Regions from separate parts of the Alteromonas gilva genome, predicted to be linked through region 2. Evidence: predicted binding sites of a transcription regulator. Region 2 holds the regulator's gene; the other holds the start of a gene.
What was found. Region 2 encodes FliA, which starts transcription of late flagellar genes. Its sites were predicted from a motif close to CTAAAGNTNNNNNNNNNNNNGCCGATA; they were not measured.
Positions count from the first base shown of each region.

Region 1: the regulator FliA is predicted to act here: its motif matches at 1,471-1,497, upstream of OIK42_RS12740 (flagellar protein MotY).

Region 1 covers NZ_JAQQXP010000001.1:2,874,901-2,885,928, forward strand. Annotated here, with positions in the region: gene OIK42_RS12735 (GlxA family transcriptional regulator) at 1-489, shown strand, start outside; gene OIK42_RS12740 (flagellar protein MotY) at 564-1,442, opposite strand; gene rnt (ribonuclease T) at 1,641-2,282, shown strand; gene OIK42_RS12750 (peroxiredoxin) at 2,351-2,956, opposite strand; gene OIK42_RS12755 (bacterioferritin-associated ferredoxin) at 3,215-3,409, shown strand; gene OIK42_RS12760 (Grx4 family monothiol glutaredoxin) at 3,534-3,881, opposite strand; gene sodB (superoxide dismutase [Fe]) at 4,336-4,920, shown strand; gene OIK42_RS12770 (PrkA family serine protein kinase) at 5,162-7,084, shown strand; gene OIK42_RS12775 (YeaH/YhbH family protein) at 7,111-8,397, shown strand; gene OIK42_RS12780 (SpoVR family protein) at 8,397-9,908, shown strand; gene OIK42_RS12785 (GFA family protein) at 9,967-10,350, shown strand; gene OIK42_RS12790 (MFS transporter) at 10,688-11,028, opposite strand, start outside.
Region 2 covers NZ_JAQQXP010000001.1:1,583,779-1,594,806, forward strand. Annotated here, with positions in the region: gene flhF (flagellar biosynthesis GTPase FlhF) at 1-707, shown strand, start outside; gene OIK42_RS06970 (MinD/ParA family ATP-binding protein) at 704-1,564, shown strand; gene OIK42_RS06975 (RNA polymerase sigma factor FliA) at 1,566-2,294, shown strand; gene cheY (chemotaxis response regulator CheY) at 2,339-2,722, shown strand; gene OIK42_RS06985 (protein phosphatase CheZ) at 2,758-3,507, shown strand; gene OIK42_RS06990 (chemotaxis protein CheA) at 3,520-5,751, shown strand; gene OIK42_RS06995 (protein-glutamate methylesterase/protein-glutamine glutaminase) at 5,775-6,944, shown strand; gene OIK42_RS07000 (ParA family protein) at 6,980-7,747, shown strand; gene OIK42_RS07005 (chemotaxis protein CheW) at 7,749-8,486, shown strand; gene OIK42_RS07010 (chemotaxis protein CheW) at 8,505-8,993, shown strand; gene OIK42_RS07015 (DUF2802 domain-containing protein) at 9,020-9,439, shown strand; gene OIK42_RS07020 (hypothetical protein) at 10,013-10,327, shown strand; gene OIK42_RS07025 (efflux RND transporter periplasmic adaptor subunit) at 10,538-11,028, shown strand, end outside.

The DNA.
Region 1 (11,028 bases), 1.3 Mb from region 2:
TCGTCTGCCGGGGTTACCTCTGGCATTGATTTAACCCTGAGCCTGATAGAGCAAGACTACGGCAAGGCAACCGCGCATTATGTAGCCAGGCATCTGGTGGTGTATATGCGCCGCGCGGGTAATCAAAAACAGTATTCAGATGCCCTGGATATTCAGTCTCCTGCTGATGACAGACTAGCGTCTATCGTCAACTGGCTGCATGAGAATATGAGTCAGGAAATTACCGTCATGAGACTGGCTGAATTACTGTGCATGAGCGAACGACAGTGTCATCGGTTTTTTAAAGACAAAACCGGGTTGACACCAGCAACCTACGTTGAACGCTTTCGCATGCAGGTAGCAAGCGATATGCTGGTTAGTTCTGCCAAAGAGATTAAGGTTATTGCCTTACTGGTTGGGTTTAAATCCTATGACGGATTCAGGCGCGCCTTTGAGCGAAATTTTTCGATTTCACCCAGCGCCTACCGGCACGCGTTTCTGTTGGACTAATCGAATCGGCTGCATGCGCCTGGCAATAATGTCATATGGCTATGCAGCGGCCTTAAGGCCGCCACCTCTGAGAGTCAGGATTTCGCCATTCTTACCACCACCCGGCGGTTTTGCGCCCGCGACTGACTGGTTGTATTAGGCGCAATATGCCGTTTTTCACCATGGCCGGTGATTTCGATGCGGTTTTCCTCAATACCAAAACCAGTCAGAAATTTTTTAACCTGCTCAGCACGGCGTTCTGAAAGCTGCTGATTGTTCCAGGAGCCGCCATAACTGTCTGTATAGCCATCGAGCAGCACCAGTTCCAACTGGTTATCTTCGCGCAGGTAATCCCCTATCATGGCTAACCGGCGCTGCGAATACTTGGATAATTCGGTACTGTTTTTCTCGTAGCTGAGTACGGTGTAGCTAATATCTTCAAAACTATAGGGCAACAGGTTTGAAACACAGCTAACGAACTCCTGGTAAACCGGTCTGAAGTTGCTGGCATTTAAACCCACAGCCACCTTGTCATTGGGGTTATACCAATCCTGGTAATAAATGGTCGGCCAGAATCCCTTTTCCAGTTCGCTGAGCATGGTCCAGGCGGTATCTTCCGGCAGGTCGCCATCGTACTGGGTACGTAGCGTCATATCGGCTATCTGGCGGGCTCTGACACCGGGCATCCAGTTTGGCGGTACCGAGTAGACCGCCGCTGAGCCGAAACTTTTCGGCAGCAAATGCATGTCCAGCACGAACTCCATGTTTAACTGCTTGGATGCCTCGCTGGTAAACTGCGCTTCGCCGTAGCCCGGCAACGCGTGGCTCAAGGTACAGCTGAGCCTTGAGCTCTCGCTGAGCTGCCACTGTGAGCTCTCTACCGACGAGCGGTACTGGCGCAACGACGCCTGCGCCGTGCCCACAACAACACATAACCCTAAAGCGAAAGAATAGCGCGTAACGGATTTAAACATAATAGCCTCTGCGAATGCCCTACTACCTTATCGTCAATAGCTAAGAAAAGTTTAGCATCGGGTAGATACTCACGCTTAATATTGACATAATTCCCCGCTTATTAAGAGTTGTATTTTTCGCCTTTTCCAGCTGGCGCGCACAGCAGCGACAACGCTAGCTGGGGCCGGCCCCTCTAAACCTGTTAAATGTAGAGTAATATGCCACAAACAATGCCTCCTCTATCGCAACGATTTCGCGGTTACTTTCCGGTAATTATTGATGTTGAAACGGCCGGTTTTAACGCGCAGACCGATGCCCTGCTTGAAATTGCCGCGGTAACCCTGTCTATGGACGACAACGGCATGTTACATCCAGATCAAACCTACCACGCACATGTTGACCCTTTTGAGGGGGCAAATCTGGAAACAGCGGCACTGGATTTTAACGGTATCGATCCCAATTGTGCGTTACGCGGTGCAATAGCCGAAGACGAGGCAATGAAAGGATTATGCAAACATGTGCGCAAACTGCAAAAAGCCGCCGACTGTCAACGCAGCGTAATAGTGGCCCATAACGCCACGTTTGATCAAAGTTTTGTTAATGCGGCAATCGAACGCTGCAATATTAAGCGCACGCCCTTTCATCCCTTTGTGTCCTTCGATACCACGACCCTGGCAGGGCTTGCTGTTGGCCAGACGGTCTTAGTGAAGGCATGCCAGGCAGCGGGCGTCAGCTTTGATCAAAAAGAAGCCCACTCGGCTCTGTACGATGCCCAAAAAACCGCCGAATTATTCTGTTATATCGTTAACCGCTACACCAGCCTTGGCGGCTGGCCATTGAGCGCTGACACTGACGCGTAAACACAAAAAAGCCCGGTGATAAACTCAACCGGGCTTTTGTATAAGTATTAGTTACTTACAGAATTTGCTTATAGATCGTCAGACTTTTCGCTCAGATATTTAGCTACGCCTTCCGGGCTTGCATCCATACCGGCTTTACCTTCAGTCCAACCAGCCGGGCAAACTTCACCATGGGTTTCGTGGAAGTCCAGAGCATCAACCATACGCAGCATCTCATCAATGTTACGACCCAGTGGCAGATCGTTGACGACCTGGTGACGAACCTGACCTTCAGCATCAATCAGGAATGAACCACGGAATGCAACGCCTGCGTCCGGGTGTTCTACGTCATAGGCCTGACAAATTTCGTGCTTAGTATCAGCTACCAAGGTGTACTTCACTGCACCAATACCGCCTTCTTTAACCGGCGTATTGCGCCATGCGTTGTGCGAGAACTGAGAATCGATAGAGACACCGATAACTTCAACACCACGTTTGGTAAACTCTTCGTAACGCTTGTCAAACGCAATAAGCTCTGACGGGCATACAAAGGTAAAATCAAGCGGATAGAAAAACAACACTGCTTTTTTGCCCTTAATCGCTTCGCTCAGGGTAAAGCTGTCTACAATCTCGCCACTACCTAACACTGCTGCTGCGGTGAAGTCCGGAGCCGGACGTCCAACTAATACGCTCATATTTGTTCTCCATTATCGTTTTTTGACTGGCAGTATGCGCTGAAAATTATCAGTTCATGCTCTGCCGCTGCCTGATATATTGTGCGCTATCGGGCAAAATACAATTGTTCAGAGTAACTTTTTCAACTTGTCGGACCAGAAGCGTCATTTACCGTCTACTTTTACGACAGTCCTGTTATAAAAGTGAACAATTTATTTGCAAAAGTCTTAAATAGCAATTATTATCATTTGCATACTGAATTTGGAGATGACTTGTCGATGTACGTTTGTATGTGTTACGGGGTGACTGATAAAGCCATACGCCAGGCTGTTACAGCAAGTGGTGTGGGTAATATTCGCGATCTGCGTGAACAACTCAATCTGGGCTCACAATGTGGTAAGTGCATTCAAATGGCACAACAAATTATCGATTCGACGATCATCGACGAAAGTCTGTTTAAAGACGTCGGTTAGCCGGTAAAGCAGTCGCCGCGACTCACCGACCATCAGGACAATATATCCATCAAAAAAGCCGACCTCGGGTCGGCTTTTTTGTGTCGCTGCATCAGGTAATGCCGCTAAAAACGTCTGACGTCGTTTATTCCGCCTTGTTTTTTTCAACACTCTCTTTAATCAGCGCTTGTAACTCACCTTGCTGAAACATTTCTAAAATAATATCACAACCGCCAACCAGTTCGCCGTCGACCCACAGTTGCGGGAAAGTCGGCCAGTTCGCATAATGCGGTAATTCCGCACGAATATCCGGATTTTGTAAAATATCAACGTACGCAAATTGCTCACCGCATGACATTAGTGCCTGTGACGCCTGAGCTGAAAAGCCACAGCTTGGTAGCTTGGGTGAGCCCTTCATATAAAGCAAAATTGAATTTTCAGCAATTTGCTCTTTAATGCGTTCTAATGTGGTTTGTTCACCTGTGTTTTCCATGAATGCCTCTTCGAATTTTCATATTAGCCTGTATATGACTGCAATGATCACAGTTTTCAAGGGTTGATTGGTAGTTTAACACTTTTACCCCACCAGCATAAAACCAAATTATATTCTGCGCAGGCATAAGCATTGATCCAGTAAGGCCAAATATGCCTATCATATAGCAAGCCATTGTTGGTGTTTAAATGCGGTATACGTTACGCTTGCGAGTTCCAGGCGTGACTGACCAACGTTGCAGTTGGCACGCAATACTTACCAACAACGACCAGTATTCGCCGGCTTGTTGGTGTCGGTTGCCAATAATCAGCCAAAAACAGAATAAATTCATCGAATTGTCATTGGGATAAGCGAAAGCGCCCTTATATATTAACCGTCAGGGTAAATGACAATGAATAAATAGTTACTCTGATAAGCAGACTACGTACAACTAACCAAGAAAATGGAGACTCATATGGCTTTTGAATTACCAGCGTTACCTTATGAAAAAGATGCACTGGAGCCGCACATTTCGGCTGAGACCCTTGATTATCACTACGGAAAACACCACGCCACATATGTAACCAAACTGAATGGTCTGGTTGAAGGTACTGATCTTGAATCAAAGAGTCTGGAAGAAATCGTTAAAACCTCTGAAGGCGGTGTATTTAACAACGCAGCGCAAATTTGGAATCACACCTTTTACTGGCACTCTTTAAGCCCGAATGGTGGTGGTGAGCCAACAGGCGCACTGGCCGATGCAATTAAAGCAAAATGGGGTTCTTTCGAAGATTTTCAGGCCGCATTTAACGACAAAGCAGTGAACAACTTTGGTTCAAGCTGGACCTGGCTGGTTAAAACTGCAGACGGCAGCCTGGATATCGTTAACACCAGCAACGCCGGCACCCCGCTGACCGACGACAGCCTGACACCTGTACTGACTGTGGATCTGTGGGAACACGCGTATTACATCGACTACCGTAACCTGCGTCCTAAGTACTTAGGCGGCTTCTGGGCCCTGGTTAACTGGGAATTTGCGGCAGCTAACTTCGGCGCATAATTCTGATAATTTGTACCCGCAGCGTTGCGGGTACAACTTTCTTTGCTTTTGATCCCTCATTTTTCACTTATTTCCCTTCCTACTGCGCTTTGTCAGCCCTTGTCTTACCTGCTTATAGTGATTTTGTTAACAAAATTGTTGCAAAAATAAACGATAAACAACCATAACAAACCCTTTGTTTTCTGGAAATTATAGGTCTATGCTGGAAATACGGGAGACCGTTTTTTATACAGGGGTATTTATGGGTATTTTCGAGCATTACCAAGAACGCTATGAAAAACATAAGCAAGAAGAGTTTACCATTCAGGAATTCTTAGACATCTGTAAAAAAGACCCGATGGCTTATGCAAATTCCGCCGAGCGGTTGTTACACGCCATTGGCGAGCCCGAGATGATCGACACTGCTACCGACCCGGCGCTTAGCCGAATATTTTCAAACCGGGTTATCTCGCGCTATCCAGCTTTTAATGAATTCTTTGGAATGGAAGAGGCCATCGAACAAATCGTCTCTTACTTGCGTCATGCGGCGCAGGGTCTGGAGGAGAAAAAACAAATTTTATATTTACTGGGGCCTGTTGGCGGCGGTAAATCTTCGCTCGCCGAGCGTCTCAAAGAACTGATGCAAAAAGTACCGGTGTACATGATTAAAGACTCGCCGGTAAACGACCATCCATTTAGCTTATTTGACGTCAATGAAGACGGCCACATTCTGGAAACCGAATACGGCATTCCTAAACGCTACCTGAAAACCATTATGTCGCCCTGGGCACGTAAGCGCCTGCACGAGTATAATGGCGATATAACGAAGTTTAAGGTCGTTAAGGTTTTCCCCTCGATTCTTGATCAGGTTGGGATCGCCAAAACCGAACCCGGCGATGAAAACAACCAGGACATTTCATCCCTGGTGGGTAAAGTCGATATCCGTCGTCTGGAGCAATTTGCCCAAAACGATCCCGATGCCTACAGCTATTCCGGCTCTCTGTGTAAAGCCAATCAGGGCTTAATGGAATTTGTTGAGATGTTTAAAGCGCCTATCAAGGTGCTACATCCGCTCCTGACAGCAACGCAGGAAGGCAACTACAACCCCACAGAAGGCTTCTCAGCCCTGCCCTTCGACGGCTTAATTCTGGCTCACTCTAACGAATCAGAGTGGCAAACATTTCGCAACAACAAAAATAACGAGGCCTTTTTAGATCGGGTTTACATCGTTAAAGTGCCCTATTGTTTGCGTGTTTCTGAAGAAATGCGAATTTATAACAAACTGCTCGAGAGCAGTGAGTTACATGGTGCACCCTGCGCACCGGATACCCTAAAAAGCCTGGCGCAGTTTATTGTGTTATCAAGGCTTAAAGAGCCTGAGAATTCGAGCCTCTACTCTAAAATGCGGGTGTACGACGGAGAAAGCCTGAAAGATACCGATCCAAAAGCCAAGTCGTATCAGGAGTATCGCGATTATGCTGGTGTCGATGAGGGCATGGAGGGGCTGTCTACCCGCTTTGCCTTTAAAATTTTATCGCGGGTATTTAATTTTGATCAAACCGAAGTAGCAGCCAACCCGGTGCACTTGTTTTATGTGCTTGAACGGCAAATAGAACGTGAGCAATTTCCTCAGGATACCGCCGAACGCTACAAGGAATTCCTTAAAGGCTTTTTGATCCCACATTATGTGGAGTTTATTGGCAAAGAAATTCAAACTGCGTATTTGGAGTCTTATTCTGAATACGGCCAGAATTTGTTTGACCGGTACGTTACCTATGCTGACTTCTGGATACAGGATCAGGAGTACCGGGATCCCGAAACCGGCCAGCTCTTTGACCGTGCGTCACTCAATGCTGAGTTGGAAAAAACCGAAAAACCGGCAGGCATAAGTAACCCTAAAGACTTCCGCAACGAAATTGTGAACTTTGTGCTGCGGGCGCGGGCGAACAACAGCGGCAAAAATCCAAACTGGACCAGCTACGAAAAACTGCGCACAGTAATTGAGAAAAAGATGTTCTCTAACACCGAAGACTTGTTACCGGTGATTTCCTTTAATACCAAAGGTAGTGCTGAAGATAAGAAAAAACACGATGACTTCGTGAACCGAATGGTCGAAAAAGGGTATACACAAAAACAAGTACGGTTACTGTGCGAATGGTACCTGCGAGTCCGCAAAGCATCTTAGGGTGTAGAATAGCGTGAAGGGGTTGTATGGCACATTTTATAGACCGCCGGTTAAACAGCAAAGGTAAGAGCACGCTTAACCGGCAACGGTTTTTGAAACGGTATAAACAACAGATAAAACGCGCTGTATCCGACGCCGTAGGCGAACGTTCGGTTACGGATGTCGACTCTGGCGAACACATTAGTATCCCTAAACGGGATATTTCGGAGCCTTTATTTCATACCGGGAAAGGCGGCAAACGCTCGGTTGTTCATCCCGGTAATGATCAATTTACCACCGGCGACAGAATAGACCGGCCACCGCCACAAGGTGGCCAGGGCGCCGGACAAGGCGAAGCAGGCAATAGCGGCGAAGGTGAAGATGACTTTACCTTCTCCATCTCCAAAGACGAATACCTGGATTTGCTATTTGAAGATTTGGCGCTGCCCAATTTAAAAAACAGCCAGTTTGATCAGGTTGTGCAGTATGAAAGCTACCGGGCCGGTTATCAAACCGATGGTGTGCCAACCAACTTAGATATTGTGCGTTCGCTGAAGGGCTCCATGGCCAGACGTGTGGCGCTCACAGCTGCAAACCGCCGTAAGTTGCGGGAATGCGAGGAGGAATTCGAACGCCTCAAGGCCGATAAGCACGATAACACTTTGGCCCTGCTTGAATTAGAAAAAACCATTGCCGAGCTCAAAGCAAAAATTGCCGGTGTGCCCTTTATCGACACCTTTGATCTACGCTTTAAGAACTACGCCAGAAAACCGGTGCCCACCAGCAAAGCCGTTATGTTTTGCCTGATGGACGTATCTGGATCTATGGATCAGGCGACCAAAGACATGGCTAAACGCTTTTACATTTTGCTGTATTTGTTTTTAAGTCGCACCTATAAAAATGTCGAAGTCGTGTACATTCGTCATCATACCCAGGCTAAAGAGGTCGACGAGCAGGAGTTTTTCTATTCTCAGGAAACCGGCGGCACTATCGTGTCGAGTGCCCTGAAGCTCATGGATGAGATCATCCGCGAGCGGTACCAGGACAGTGACTGGAATATCTACGGCGCGCAGGCATCCGATGGTGACAACTGGGCTGATGACTCCCCCCATTGCCGCGAAATTTTAATGAAAAACATCCTGCCGGTAACCCGGTACTTTGCCTATATCGAAATTACTGAACGCCAGCATCAGAGCTTATGGCGCGAGTACCAAAGTGTTGAGGAGGCGCGTCCCAACTTTGTCTGCAAACACATTATCTCGGTGAATGATATCTATCCGGTATTCCGGGAATTGTTTGAACGTACCAACGAACACAGCGGAGTAGACAATTAATGACTGCAGAAGTAGCCGAACGGCGCAGCACGCTCAGCGATGGTCCTGACTGGACTTTCGATATGTTGGGTCAGTATGAAGCCGAAATCGATCGCATCGCAAAAGAATTTAAACTCGACATCTACCCCAACCAGATAGAGGTTATCACCGCTGAACAAATGATGGATGCCTATGCCAGTATCGGCATGCCGATAAACTATACCCACTGGTCGTTCGGTAAAAAGTTTATTCAGAATGAACAACAGTACCGACGTGGTCAAATGGGCCTGGCCTACGAAATTGTGATTAATTCCGACCCGTGTATTGCCTATTTAATGGAAGAAAACACCATTACGATGCAAGCGCTGGTGATGGCCCATGCCTGTTATGGTCACAATTCTTTTTTTAAAGGTAATTACCTGTTTCAAACCTGGACCGATGCCAGCTCAATCATCGATTATTTAGTGTTTGCGAAAAACTACATCGCCAAATGTGAGCAAAAGTATGGCTACGAAGAAGTCGAGCAAACCCTCGACTCATGTCATGCCCTGATGAACTTTGGTGTAGACCGCTATAAACGACCGCAAAAGCTGTCGTTGCAGGAGGAAAAGAGCCGCCAGAAACAGCGCGCAAAGTATTTACAATCACAAGTCAACGAACTGTGGCGGACACTACCCAACCATAAACAGGACAAACAGCCCCAGGCGGCCCGTTTCCCTGCTGAACCACAAGAAAACCTATTGTACTTTATTGAAAAAAACGCACCGCTGTTAGAGCCCTGGCAACGGGAAATCGTACGCATCGTGCGTAAAGTATCGCAGTACTTTTACCCGCAAAAACAAACCCAGGTAATGAATGAGGGCTGGGCGTGTTTCTGGCACTACCATATTTTAAATAAGCTGTATGATGAACATCTGGTTACAGACCGCTTTATGCTGGAGTTTTTGCACAGTCACACCAGTGTGGTCAGCCAGCCTGATTATAACAGCCCCTACTACAGCGGCTTAAATCCTTACGCGCTGGGCTTTAATATGTTTATGGATATCAAACGTATCTGTGAGTCGCCTACCGAGGAAGACCGCTATTGGTTTCCCGACATCGCCGGTAAAGACTGGCTCGAAACCGTGCATTTTGCTATGCACAACTTTAAAGACGAGAGTTTTATCAGCCAGTTCCTGTCGCCCAAAGTCATGCGCGATTTTAAGCTGTTTGCCATTGATGATGATGCCGACAAACCCTATGTGAGCGTGTCGGCCATTCACGACGAGCGAGGCTATGCTGCCATCCGGGAAAAGCTCTCGGCGCAGTATAATTTAAGCAACCTTGAGCCGAATATTCAGGTATATAACGTGGATGTGCGTGGCGATCGGTCGCTGACTTTACGCTATGTCCCGCAAAATGGCATTCCGCTGGCCGACAGCAAAGACGAGGTCATGCGCCACCTGCACCGGTTATGGAAATTTGATGTAAAACTGGAGGAAGTGCAGGACAACGGCGAGATTGCCGTACTTGCCCGCTGTGTCAGGCAATAGTCGTGCCCGACACAGCAATTACTGCGCTAAATCAAACAGATAATCAGGGACGTAGTTTATGGTCGAACATTACGGTAGCTGTCATTGTGGCGCCATCCGCTTCAGGGTGAGTGCTCCACCTAACATTACAGTCAATGAATGTAATTGCTCAATGTGCAGTAAATCGGGGCATCTTCATCTGATCGTGCCCGCGAGCCGTTTTCAGCTTCTGCAGGGTGAAATGCATTTGAGTACCTATACGTTTAATACCCACACTGCCAAACACCTTTTTTGCAAGATCTGCGGTATAAAGCCATTTTATGTGCCCCGCTCCCACCCGGACGGGTTCAGTGTCAACGCCAGATGCCTCGACGACGCAACAATCAGCAGCGTAACAGTCAGGCACACCAACGGTAAAGAATGGGAAAAGCAGTATCCCCGCGGCCGCGGAGATTATGAATAGCGCTGACCGCCCGCCATGCACCACCTGATTAGGTATCATTACGTCACGACCCTATTGCCCAGGACCTTATGTATCCGACATATCCTGACTCAAATGATGCATGCCGTTTTACGCTGAAGGCGCTAATCCTCTGAATGCCGCCGATTGACATGGGCTAACCTCAAAAGTATAGGGGACTGGAAAAATACCTTGCTCTTCGAGCTTCAGGCAGTGAGAAAGAGTCACTGACCATAAGCACACCAACCCGCTTTACCGGCAAGGCTTCGCTACCCAGTGCGATGATAAATATTAACGCACTGTGAGTATGCTCAGATAAGGTTTAATTCAGCCTGCAGACTCAGCGATGATGACAAGCTTCCATTTGCTTCGGCGATATTAACAATAACGCCATACCGCCAATTGCCGCACACGCTCCAGCCGCCGAGAAGGTTAACATGGAGCCGGCGCCCTGTTGCCACAATAACCCGGCGGCGTAATTCCCCATTGCGCCGCCCAAGCCAAAGGCAAGGCTGATGTAAGCGGCCTGAATGCGGCCGTGGATCTGGGTGGGGAAATAATGGTGAATAAAGTGCATCGACGTGGAGTGATTTAAACCAAAACTCAATGCATGGATAAACTGACTAAAAAACACCAGCCAGAACATATCGGCCAAGGTTCCTAATACCAGCCAGCGCAGCC
Region 2 (11,028 bases):
TGTTAAAACTATTGTCAAATCGTTTGCAGACCTCAAATGATGATATTTTGTCTCAGCGCGGGGTTGTGGCGTTGGTTGGCCCCACCGGCACCGGCAAAACCACCACTATTGCAAAGCTGGCAGCCCGTTATGCGCAAAAATACGGCGTCGATCAGGTTGCACTGATTACTATTGATACGTACCGTATCGCCGCTTACGAGCAGTTGGCGACCTATGGCAAGATAATTGGGTGTCCGGTGCGTAAGGCGCAGTCCGGCGAGCAACTCGCCGATTTATTGTTCCAGATGCGGGATAAGCGTTTAGTGCTAATCGATACGGCCGGGTTTAGTCAGCGTGACAGCCGACTCATCAGCCAGCTTTCAACCTTTAGCCAAATTGCCGGTCAGCAAGTAAAAAATTATTTAATTGTGCAGGGTAATACGCAACAAGCTACAATAAAGCATATCATTGATGCATATAAGAGTATTGAGTTGCAGGGATGTATCATCACTAAGCTGGATGAATGCTATAGTTTAGGTGAGATCATCAGTAATATGATTGAGGCGCAGTTGCCAATCAGCTATGTTGCCGACGGCCAGCAAGTGCCAGAAGACATCCATGTAGCAAATGCGAAATCTATAATCTCATTGGCAGCAAAGCTTTATAAAAAGTATGGTTTGAATCATACTATTAGCAGTTCCGATGTAAACACAGCACAGGCAGTATGATTGAAGACCAGGCGAGTAGCTTAAGAAAGATGAATCAATCAAGATTAATCAAGGTAATAGCCGTAACCGGTGGTAAAGGAGGGGTTGGTAAAACCAACATTACTCTTAATACTGCCATTGCCATGGCGAAACAGGGCAAACGGGTCATGGTTCTGGATGCCGACCTTGGCCTGGCCAACGTCGATGTGATGCTCGGGTTACGGGTAGAGAAGAATTTGTCTCACGTATTGTCCGGAGAATGTACCTTAGATGAAGTACTGGTTACCGGCCCTCATGGCATAAAAATCGCGCCGGCAACATCAGGCAGTCAGTCTATGACTGAGCTGTCAGCCACTGAGCATGCAGGGCTTATCAGAGCCTTTAGTGAATTGCGCTCACAGATTGATGTGCTGATTGTAGACACCGCCGCCGGCATATCCGATATGGTCCTGAGTTTCTCTCGTGCAGCGCAGGATATTATGGTGGTGGTTTGTGACGAACCGACCTCGCTGACCGATGCCTACGCGTTAATCAAAATTCTAAACCGTGATTACGGTATTTTCCGTTTCAAAATCGTTGCGAATATGGTGCGGGATGTCCGCGAAGGTCAGGAATTATTTAGTAAATTATCAAAAGTTACCGGGCGTTTTCTGGATGTCGCGCTAGAATTAGTGGCGACGGTACCGTTCGATGAAAATATTCGCCGCGCGGTGCGCAAACAAACGGCAATTGTGGACGCTTTTCCAACGTCGCCGGCAGCGAAAGCAATCGACCAATTGGCAACCAAAGCGATAAGCTGGCCAATTCCGGCGCAACCAGGTGGGCATCTGGAGTTTTTCGTCGAGCAATTAATCGCTCCAAAGGTGTCAGGGAGTTAGGGTGAATAGCAGAGCTGCAGCGTATAAACAGCAATCAGATAAAGCGCAGCTGGTAGAGCGTCATGCTTCTTTAGTTAAACGCATTGCTTACCATCTTATGGCGCGGCTTCCGGCCAGTGTTATTGTAGATGACCTGATTCAGGCTGGCATGATTGGTTTGCTGGAGGCAGCCAAAAACTTTGATGGCAGCAAAGGCGCGAGCTTTGAAACCTTTGCCGGCATCCGTATTCGTGGCGCCATGCTCGATGAGATCCGCAAAGGTGACTGGACTCCGCGGTCAGTGCATCGCAATGGCCGGGCAATTTCTGAGGCGATCGCCCAGGTAGAATCTGAGACTGGCCGTGATGCGCGTGATGTTGATATCGCGGCACGTTTGAATGTATCGCTCACCGAATATCATCAAATGTTGTCTGAGGTAAATGCCGGTAAGCTGGTCGGTATTGAAGATTTGGGAGTGTCGGAAGACATTATCGCCACGGAAGAATCCCGTGGCGCGGACTCCCCGTTAGAAGATTTAATGCAAGGTTCGTTTCAAAAAGCGCTTGCGCATGCTATTACTACGTTACCAGAGCGTGAAGCGATTGTTTTATCCCTGTATTATGATGAAGAATTGAACCTGCGGGAAATCGGCGAGGTTCTCGAGGTAAGCGAGTCAAGGGTCAGTCAAATACACAGCCAGGCAATGCTAAAACTTAAAGTTCGTATGCGGTCATGGCAGACTGGTGAGTAACCTTAACTATACTAACAATATGACTATCCTCACTGGAGGCAATTTTGGATAAGAATATGAAAATTCTCGTAGTAGACGATTTTTCTACCATGAGACGTATTATCAAAAACTTACTCAAAGATTTGGGCTTCTCAAATATTCAAGAAGCCGATGATGGCAGCACCGCATTGCCGATGCTGCAACAAGGAGATTTTGATTTTGTAGTAACGGACTGGAACATGCCGGGCATGCAAGGTATCGATCTATTGCGTGCTATTCGTGCCGATGACAAATTAAAGCATCTTCCTGTGTTAATGGTGACGGCTGAGGCAAAGAAAGAGCAAATTGTTGCTGCCGCTCAGGCTGGCGTAAACGGCTATGTTGTTAAGCCTTTCACAGCAGCTACATTAAAAGAAAAACTAGATAAGATATTCGAACGTTTAGGTTAATTCAGTTAAGTGTTTAACCGCCTGAGGACAACTGGATGACTGAAAAAAAGAAAGTCCCCATGACTCTGGACGAAGCAAAGCAGTTGGTTACCTTTTTAGAAAATGGTGACGATGAATCGGCTAACGCCCTGCTGGATGCTGTCGCGATGAAAGAGTCCGTAGAACTATTTGCAGAAGTGGGCAAGCTTACCCGTCAGCTTCACGACTCGTTGAACAACTTTCAATTGGACGAACGCATAGCCGGTCTGGCTAACGAAGAAATTCCCGATGCACAGACACGATTGACCTACGTTATTGAAGAAACTGAAAAAGCAGCTAATACTACAATGGATGCTGTAGAAAGCAGTATGCCGATTGTTGAAACCATGAAAGGTCAACTCGACAGTGTGATGCCTGAGTGGAAAAAACTGATGAACCGCGAGATCGAGCTTGATGAGTTTAAGTCGATGTGTCTCGATTTAGATAAGTTTTTAGAAGAATCTGCCAAAAATGCCGATCAGCTTATGTCGTTGTTAACCGAAGTACTGATGGCTCAAGGATATCAGGATTTGACTGGCCAGGTAATCCGCAGAGTGATCGAGTTGGTGAAAGAGGTTGAAGACAGTCTGGTTCACATGTTGACCGTGTTTGGTGGTGCCGAGGTGTCGAAGTCACCCAGTGCAGCGCCTAAGTCGGTTGAAACAGAAATCAAAGCCGAGGGGCCAATTATTGATGCTGAGTCACGCGATGACGTAGTGTCTGGCCAGGATGATGTAGACGATTTATTGTCCAGCCTGGGTTTTTAGGGGAGCGGGTGCATGTCTTTTGATGTCGATGAAGATATTTTGCAGGACTTTCTGGTGGAAGCCGGAGAAATACTGGAACAACTCCAGGAGCAGTTAGTTGATCTGGAAAATAATCCGGAAGATAAGGATCTTCTCAATGCAATATTCCGTGGCTATCACACCGTTAAAGGCGGTGCGGGCTTTTTATCTTTAACTGAATTAGTTGAGATCTGTCACGGTGCCGAAAATGTGTTCGATGTTATGCGAAATGGACAGCGAACACTCACTCCTGAATTGATGGATACGATTCTGCAAGCCACAGATGTTGTGGTGGATATGTTCGAAAAGGTCAAAATGCGTGAGCCGCTGGTGCCAGCCAGCGCGCAGCTCGTCGAGACATTGCACAAGCTCAGCACCCCTGAAACAGCGGATGAAAACATCTTTGAGGATAGTGCCGAAGCGCCAGCAGCACCTGCAGAGCCAGAACCGATCGAAGATACCTTTGAGTTAGACGATGAGCCGGTCAGTACGCCTGACACAACGGCACGTTCGTCTGAACTCATCGAAGATATTTCTGAAGATGAGTTCGAAGCCTTACTTGATGAGTTGCATGGTACCGGCGGAGCGCCTGGTGCTGCCAGCGCAGCGAAACAGGCAACGCCGAAAGCCGAGGCATCAGTGGCTGCCAGTGGTGGTGATGATATTACCGACGACGAATTTGAAGCGCTGTTGGATGAACTGCATGGCAAAGGGCAGTTTAGTAAAGAAAGTGCCGTAGAGCCTTCCGCAAAGGCAACGCCGGCCGCCCCGGTCTCTGATGATAGCGACGAAATATCGGACGATGAATTCGAAGCGCTGCTTGATCAGTTGCATGGCGAGGGCAAAGGGCCTGCTGCCGCTGCGGCTAAACCTGCTGCTGCCAGTAGTGAAGCCGCTGCGCCAGCTGCAACTTCAAAGGATAAAGAAAAGCCTGCGCCTAAAGAGGCCAGCAAGCCTGCGCCGCAACCAGCCGCCAAAGCGGCACCGGCAGCGGCCAAGTCGCCTGCACCTGCGGGCAAAGAGGAAAAGAAATCAACGCCACCCCCACCACCAGCTGAAACAACCGTGCGGGTTGATACCAAACGCCTTGATCAGATCATGAATATGGTGGGCGAGCTGGTACTGGTTCGAAACCGACTGATCAGCCTTGGCATCAATAATGCCGATGAGTCGATGTCGAAAGCCATTGCTAATTTGGATGTGGTGACCGGCGATCTGCAAGGCGCGGTCATGCAGACACGCATGCAGCCTATCAAGAAAGTGTTTGGTCGTTTCCCACGGGTTGTTCGCGATTTGGCGCGCACGCTGAAAAAAGAAATCACCCTGGAGCTTGAGGGTGAAGAGACCGACTTAGATAAAAATCTGGTTGAGGCGCTGGCCGATCCTTTAGTGCATTTGGTGCGAAATTCCGTAGACCATGGCATTGAAATGCCTGATGACCGTCAGGCTGCAGGGAAAGCCCGTATGGGTAAGGTTAAGCTTTCCGCTTCGCAGGAAGGCGACCATATTCTGCTTGTCATCGAAGATGATGGTAAGGGAATGGATGCCGAAAAACTCAAGGAAATTGCTATTTCCCGGGGCGTTTTGGATGCCGATGCGGCGGCGAGAATGTCAGATGTCGAAGCGTTTAATTTGATTTTTGCACCAGGGTTTTCAACCAAAACTGAGATCAGCGACATATCTGGTCGTGGTGTTGGTATGGATGTGGTTAAAACCAAGATCAACCAGTTAAATGGTACTGTTAATATTGATTCTGCACTGGGGCGTGGTACCCGTTTAGAAATCAAGGTTCCGCTGACGCTCGCTATCTTGCCTACCCTGATGATCATTGTTGGTAAGCAAACGTTTGCCCTGCCGTTAGGGTCGGTAAGCGAAATCATTAACATGGACATTAAAAAGACCAACACCGTCGATGGCCAGCTGACTATGATAGTACGGTCCAAAGCGATACCGCTGTTTTTCTTAGGTGAATGGTTGATTCGCGGGCCCAAAAACATAGAGCGAGACAAAGGTCACGTAGTGGTTGTGCAGATGGGCACTAAGCAGGTTGGCTTTGTTGTTGATGCGCTGATTGGTCAGGAAGAAGTGGTAATCAAGCCCCTCGATGCGTTATTACAGGGCACTCCTGGTATGGCGGGAGCGACGATTACATCCGACGGTGGTATTGCGTTAATTCTTGATATTCCGAACTTGCTGAAACGTTACGCGCGTAAAATTATTAAGTAACGAGTTAAGAGGATTGCTGGTTAATGGCCTACAAAGTCCTGGTGGTCGACGATTCGAGTTTTTATCGCCGTCGGGTAAAAGATATTTTAAATGCTGATCCCTCTCTGGAGGTGGTTGGTGAGGCAGCAAACGGGCGTCAGGCTATTGAAATGGTAAAGTCTTTACGCCCGGATGTTGTAACGATGGATGTGGAAATGCCATTAATGGATGGCATAGAAGCGGTCAAACGCATCATGAGCGAGTGTCCCGTATCCATTATCATGTTTTCTTCGTTGACCAGCGAAGGCGCTACAGCCACACTTGATGCTTTAGACGCCGGCGCGGTTGATTTCCTGCCTAAGAAATTTGAAGATATTGCTAAAGACCGCAGTGACGCTGCGACAACGCTACGTGCCAAAGTTCGCATGCTGGCTCGCCGTACGCCGTTAATGTCGGGTCGACTCAACCGGCTTTCGTCGGAGTCGCCAGGCAAACCTGTTCAACCAGCCAAACCCCCTGGCCGGGTAATGCCTACCAATGCGCCCAAGTCGACCTTTGTGCGCGGCTCCGGATTGCTCAGCGGTCAGCAAGGTGGTGTTGAAGAAGTAGAAACTGTCTCGCAGATAAAACGCAGCGGTAAACGCTATCGTTGCCTGGCAATTGGTGCATCGACTGGCGGACCGGTTGCGCTGCAGAATGTATTGGTTAAATTGCCTTCTGGGTTTCCTTACCCGATCTTTTTGATCCAGCATATGCCGGGTACATTTACCAATGCTTTTGCCGAACGCCTAAATCAGCATTGCAAAATTGAGGTGAAAGAAGCGGTTCATGGTGAGGTAGTAAAACCAGGTTGCGCTTATCTGGCACCAGGCGGTAAACAAATGGAAGTTGAAAAGTCTGCAGGCCAACTGCGGGTGGTTATCAGGCCGTCCGATGAAGCGGGTATTGGCTACAAACCCAGTGTGGATATTACCTTTAAAAGCTTATCGCAGGTTTACGGTGGTGACATTTTAGGCGTTATTCTAACGGGAATGGGCGCGGATGGTCGTGAGGGCTGTCGAACAATTAAAGCACTTGGCGGTAAGATTTGGGCTCAGGATCGCGATAGTAGCGTGGTCTACGGTATGCCTCAGGCCGTCACGGTAGATAAATTAGCCGAAGTCAATATTGGTATTAATGATATTGGTAATTGCATCAATACCGAGATGTCATAACGAGTCATATCAGCCTCGATGGCAGGAGAGTAGCGGTGAAAATATGGACCATAGCCAATCAAAAAGGTGGGGTAGGTAAAACTACCACTACCGTCACACTTGGCGGTATTTTGGCTAAGCGTGGGTACAATGTTTTGCTGGTCGATATGGATCCCCAGGCCTCGCTAAGTTATTACTTTGGGATCGACTCTGAAGAACTATCCAGTTCAATTTACGATATTTTTACTCATCCTTCTGACATGACGGGCGATAAAGTACTCGATTGCCTGTGCTCGAGTAGATTTGACAGTTTATTTATATTGCCATCGACCATGGCACTGGCAACGCTTGATCGCTCACTGGGAAACCAGGTTGGAATGGGCCTGGTTCTCAAAAAAGCGTTGCAACAGGTATCGGCAGAATTTGACTACGTACTTATTGATTGCCCACCGGTTTTAGGCGTTTTAATGGTTAATGCATTAGCCGCCTGTCAGAAAGTCGTGGTGCCTGTGCAAACCGAGTTCCTGGCGCTTAAAGGGCTCGATCGAATGATGCACACATTAAAAATTATGAGTAAAACCCTGGCACGTGAATTCGATACGATTATCGTTCCTACTATGTTCGATCGACGCATCAATGCCGCTATTGCCGCGCAGAAGCAATTAATATTGGACTATAAAGAACAACTTTGGAAAGGTATGATACCGGTAGATACACGTTTTAGAGATGCCAGTCAGATGCAGGTACCTGCACCCGTCGCGTATCCAAAATCTCGTGGCGTGTTTGCTTACGAAAAACTACTTAACGTCCTGGACAGTGACTAGAATGAGCAAAAATACCCCGTTTGCTAATGAAGAGGTAATGGAAGACTACCTTAGCAGTTTGCTAAGCGACACTGTCGATCCTGTTGAGGTTACCGAGCGAACGGCAAAGCTGCTCGAACAAGCAACAGTTGACCTTACCGAGACTGAGTCAGAGCAGGATTCGGCGCTTGAGCAAGCCGTTGTTAGCGCTGAGGAAGAGATCGTTTCGCAGGTTAACGATAGTGTTGATGAGGCGGCTAAGACGCCACCCGGTGGCGTGCCCTTAAAGCCTTTAGAAGAACGTTTGGACAATCATTTTCAGGCGTTGTTTTTTGAAGTGGCAGGATTAACCCTGGCCGTTCCGCTGATCACGTTAGGTGGCATACATAACCTGGGTAAAATCGGCCCGCTGTTTGGCAAGCCTGGTTGGTTTATGGGGGTCATGATTCATCGCGATGAAAAATTCAACGTGGTGAATACAGCACAATGGGTAATGCCTGAAAAATACGATCAATCTCTGGAAGATAAGCTACACTATCAATATCTTATTATGTTAAGTGATAGTGAGTGGGGACTGGCGAGCGAAAAGCTGGTTAACACGGTATCGCTGAGCAAAGAAGACGTGAAGTGGCGTCAGGTCAGTGCCAAGCGCCCCTGGCTAGCAGGTATGGTAAAAGATAAAATGTGTGCATTGCTTGATGTTGATGAACTAATAGCAATGTTGAATAACGGCTTGGGCAGTAAAGACCAGGTGCCATAGTCAATTGGAGCCAAATACATGAGTGATGATAGAAATAACAACGCTGCGAATGTAGACGATCAAGTTCTGCAGTGGGTTACGTACCGTTTAGGTGAAGAAACCTATGGCATTAACGTAATGCAAGTGCAGGAAGTGCTGCGTTACTCTGAAATAGCCCCGGTACCCGGCGCGCCAGACTATGTGCTGGGCATTATCAATTTGCGCGGCAACGTGGTTACCGTGATCGATACCCGGGCACGCTTTGGCCTGCCGCCGGAAGAAGTCACGGACAACACACGTGTGGTTATTATCGAATCAGACGAGCAGGTAGTGGGAATTCTGGTTGATAGTGTGGCTGAGGTGGTATACCTTAAATCGTCGGAAATCGACAGCGCTCCAAACGTTGGCACAGAAGAAAGTGCTAAGTTTATACAAGGCGTGAGCAATCGCGACGGCGAGCTGCTAATTCTGGTTGATTTGAATAAGCTGCTTAGCGATGAGGAGTGGGACGAGTTAACCAGCCTGTAACCATACCGGACCTATCAGTACAGCACATGGAAGTATCCTTACCATTGATTGTTGCGGGTGTTGCTTGTGTAATTGCGATTGTATTAACGGCTCTGCACTGGGCCGTTAGCCATCAAAAAGTAAAGCGATTACGCGCTGAAATGTCAGCGCAGCAGCACCAACTAGCCAACCTAAAAAAACAACTACAATTGTTTATCAGCTCGCTTGAAGAAAGCCAGGCGCGCAGCATGGTTGTAGCTGACAACACCGAGCAGTTAAAGCAAACCATCGCTGCATTACAGCAACAAATTAAAACACTCGCCGAACAGGATCCGGATAGCCGCATGTATCAGCGCGCTGCCGAAATGATTCAGTCAGGAGCCAGTGCCGATGAGGTCATGCATAACTGCGATATTCCTTTCGCTGAGGTGCAGCTGCTAATGAATATCCATAGTAACAAGAACTAGTCTCCCGCCAACTGTCGATTGAGTAGCGTGTAGCGACAGTCATTTTTGTCTGCGCTAAAAGAGATGAAAGCTTAACAAGGCAGATTCCATTATCAAAAGTAAACCTAGACGGGTATTTCTTCCTATACGCATATCTACCAGGCGATGAAACCATTTTCCACAGATAGTAATATTGATTCTATCCTGCGGATAACGGTAGCTATGAGGCTCACAGTATTAAACATGTGGCGTTGTATATGCAACTTTGTTTAGCGCCTGTTTCAGTAGGTGATTACCATTCCAGGTTGGGCGTTACGCTTATTCGTCAAAGTGCTGGTCATGCTGTTGTACGCATGATTCGGAATAGAGATATATTTGTGGTCGCTTAGCAGTACCTAACACAACAGAGCTGCAGTTTATGTTGGTACCACTGACAATAGCTTGATCATGATTACCACAAAACATGCGGACATACTAAAAAAAGCGACCAATTTCAGTTAAATACCGTTGGTCTGCGTTGTCAAATCCATAGGCCCTGTGTAGCATGACCGCGCGTTTTACTCAACAGCATCAAGCTTCACAGGTATATAGTCCGTGCTTAACCTCTCTCACATGAAACAGCAATATTCATTAGCAATGCTAATGTTGCTACTTGCCTGTTTAATGGGACTGGCTCAGATCTCGTCGCTCAATGCTGATTCATATCACCTTGATGCTTCGGCTTCGGCATCGGCGCTGGAGTTTGAAATAGAGGAAAGCGCTGGTGATTACCCTGTTACACCTGAACACGCAGAGTTGACAGAGGCACAGTATGTTCTTAGCGAAACACTGCTTTTAACGCCACACCAAGCCGATCTTAAGTCCCTTAGTTATACCACACCCCATACCAGAGCTCCGCCGCTCGTATAAGCTTTTTAGTACTTGTGAGCACTATGGTCACGTACTGAAAATCAATACTTAATCGACATTCATAATTTTCACTCCAGCTTGTTTTAAAGCTGGCCAGGTTCGTATGCCTTTTTAACGCACAGTGGTGCGCTAAACACCAGCATACGATGGATCGTCGTGTCTGTTTATCGGCGCGGTGGTTATAGTTTTCTTACTGAACGAATTTACATCATGAGCAAAAAAACACTTTTAGCAGTCAGCATGCTTACTGCAATGCTAGGCGGTTGTGGTCATCAAGAGCACGAAACACACCATGCCATTTTACAATTTGATGTGACACATCCTGTACGGCAGGATACAACGCTTGTTAAAGAATATGTGAGTCAAATTCACGCTATTCAGCACATCGAAATAAAGGCTATGGAAAAAGGCTACCTGCAATCAACTTACGTTGATGAGGGGCAGACCATAAAGCAAGGTGCGCCTATGTTCAAAATTATGCCTAAGGTGTACGAAGCGGAATTACATAAAGCAGAAGCGGAAGCGCAAGCTGTTTATATGGAATACAAAAATACCAAATCTTTGGTTGAGCAAGATATCGTATCGCCGAACGAGCTGGCAGTGATTGAAGCTGAGTATCAAAAAGCGATGGCTGAAGTGGAGTTGGCGGAAGCCCACCTGGCCTTTACCGATATAAAAGCGCCATTTACCGGAAAAATGGG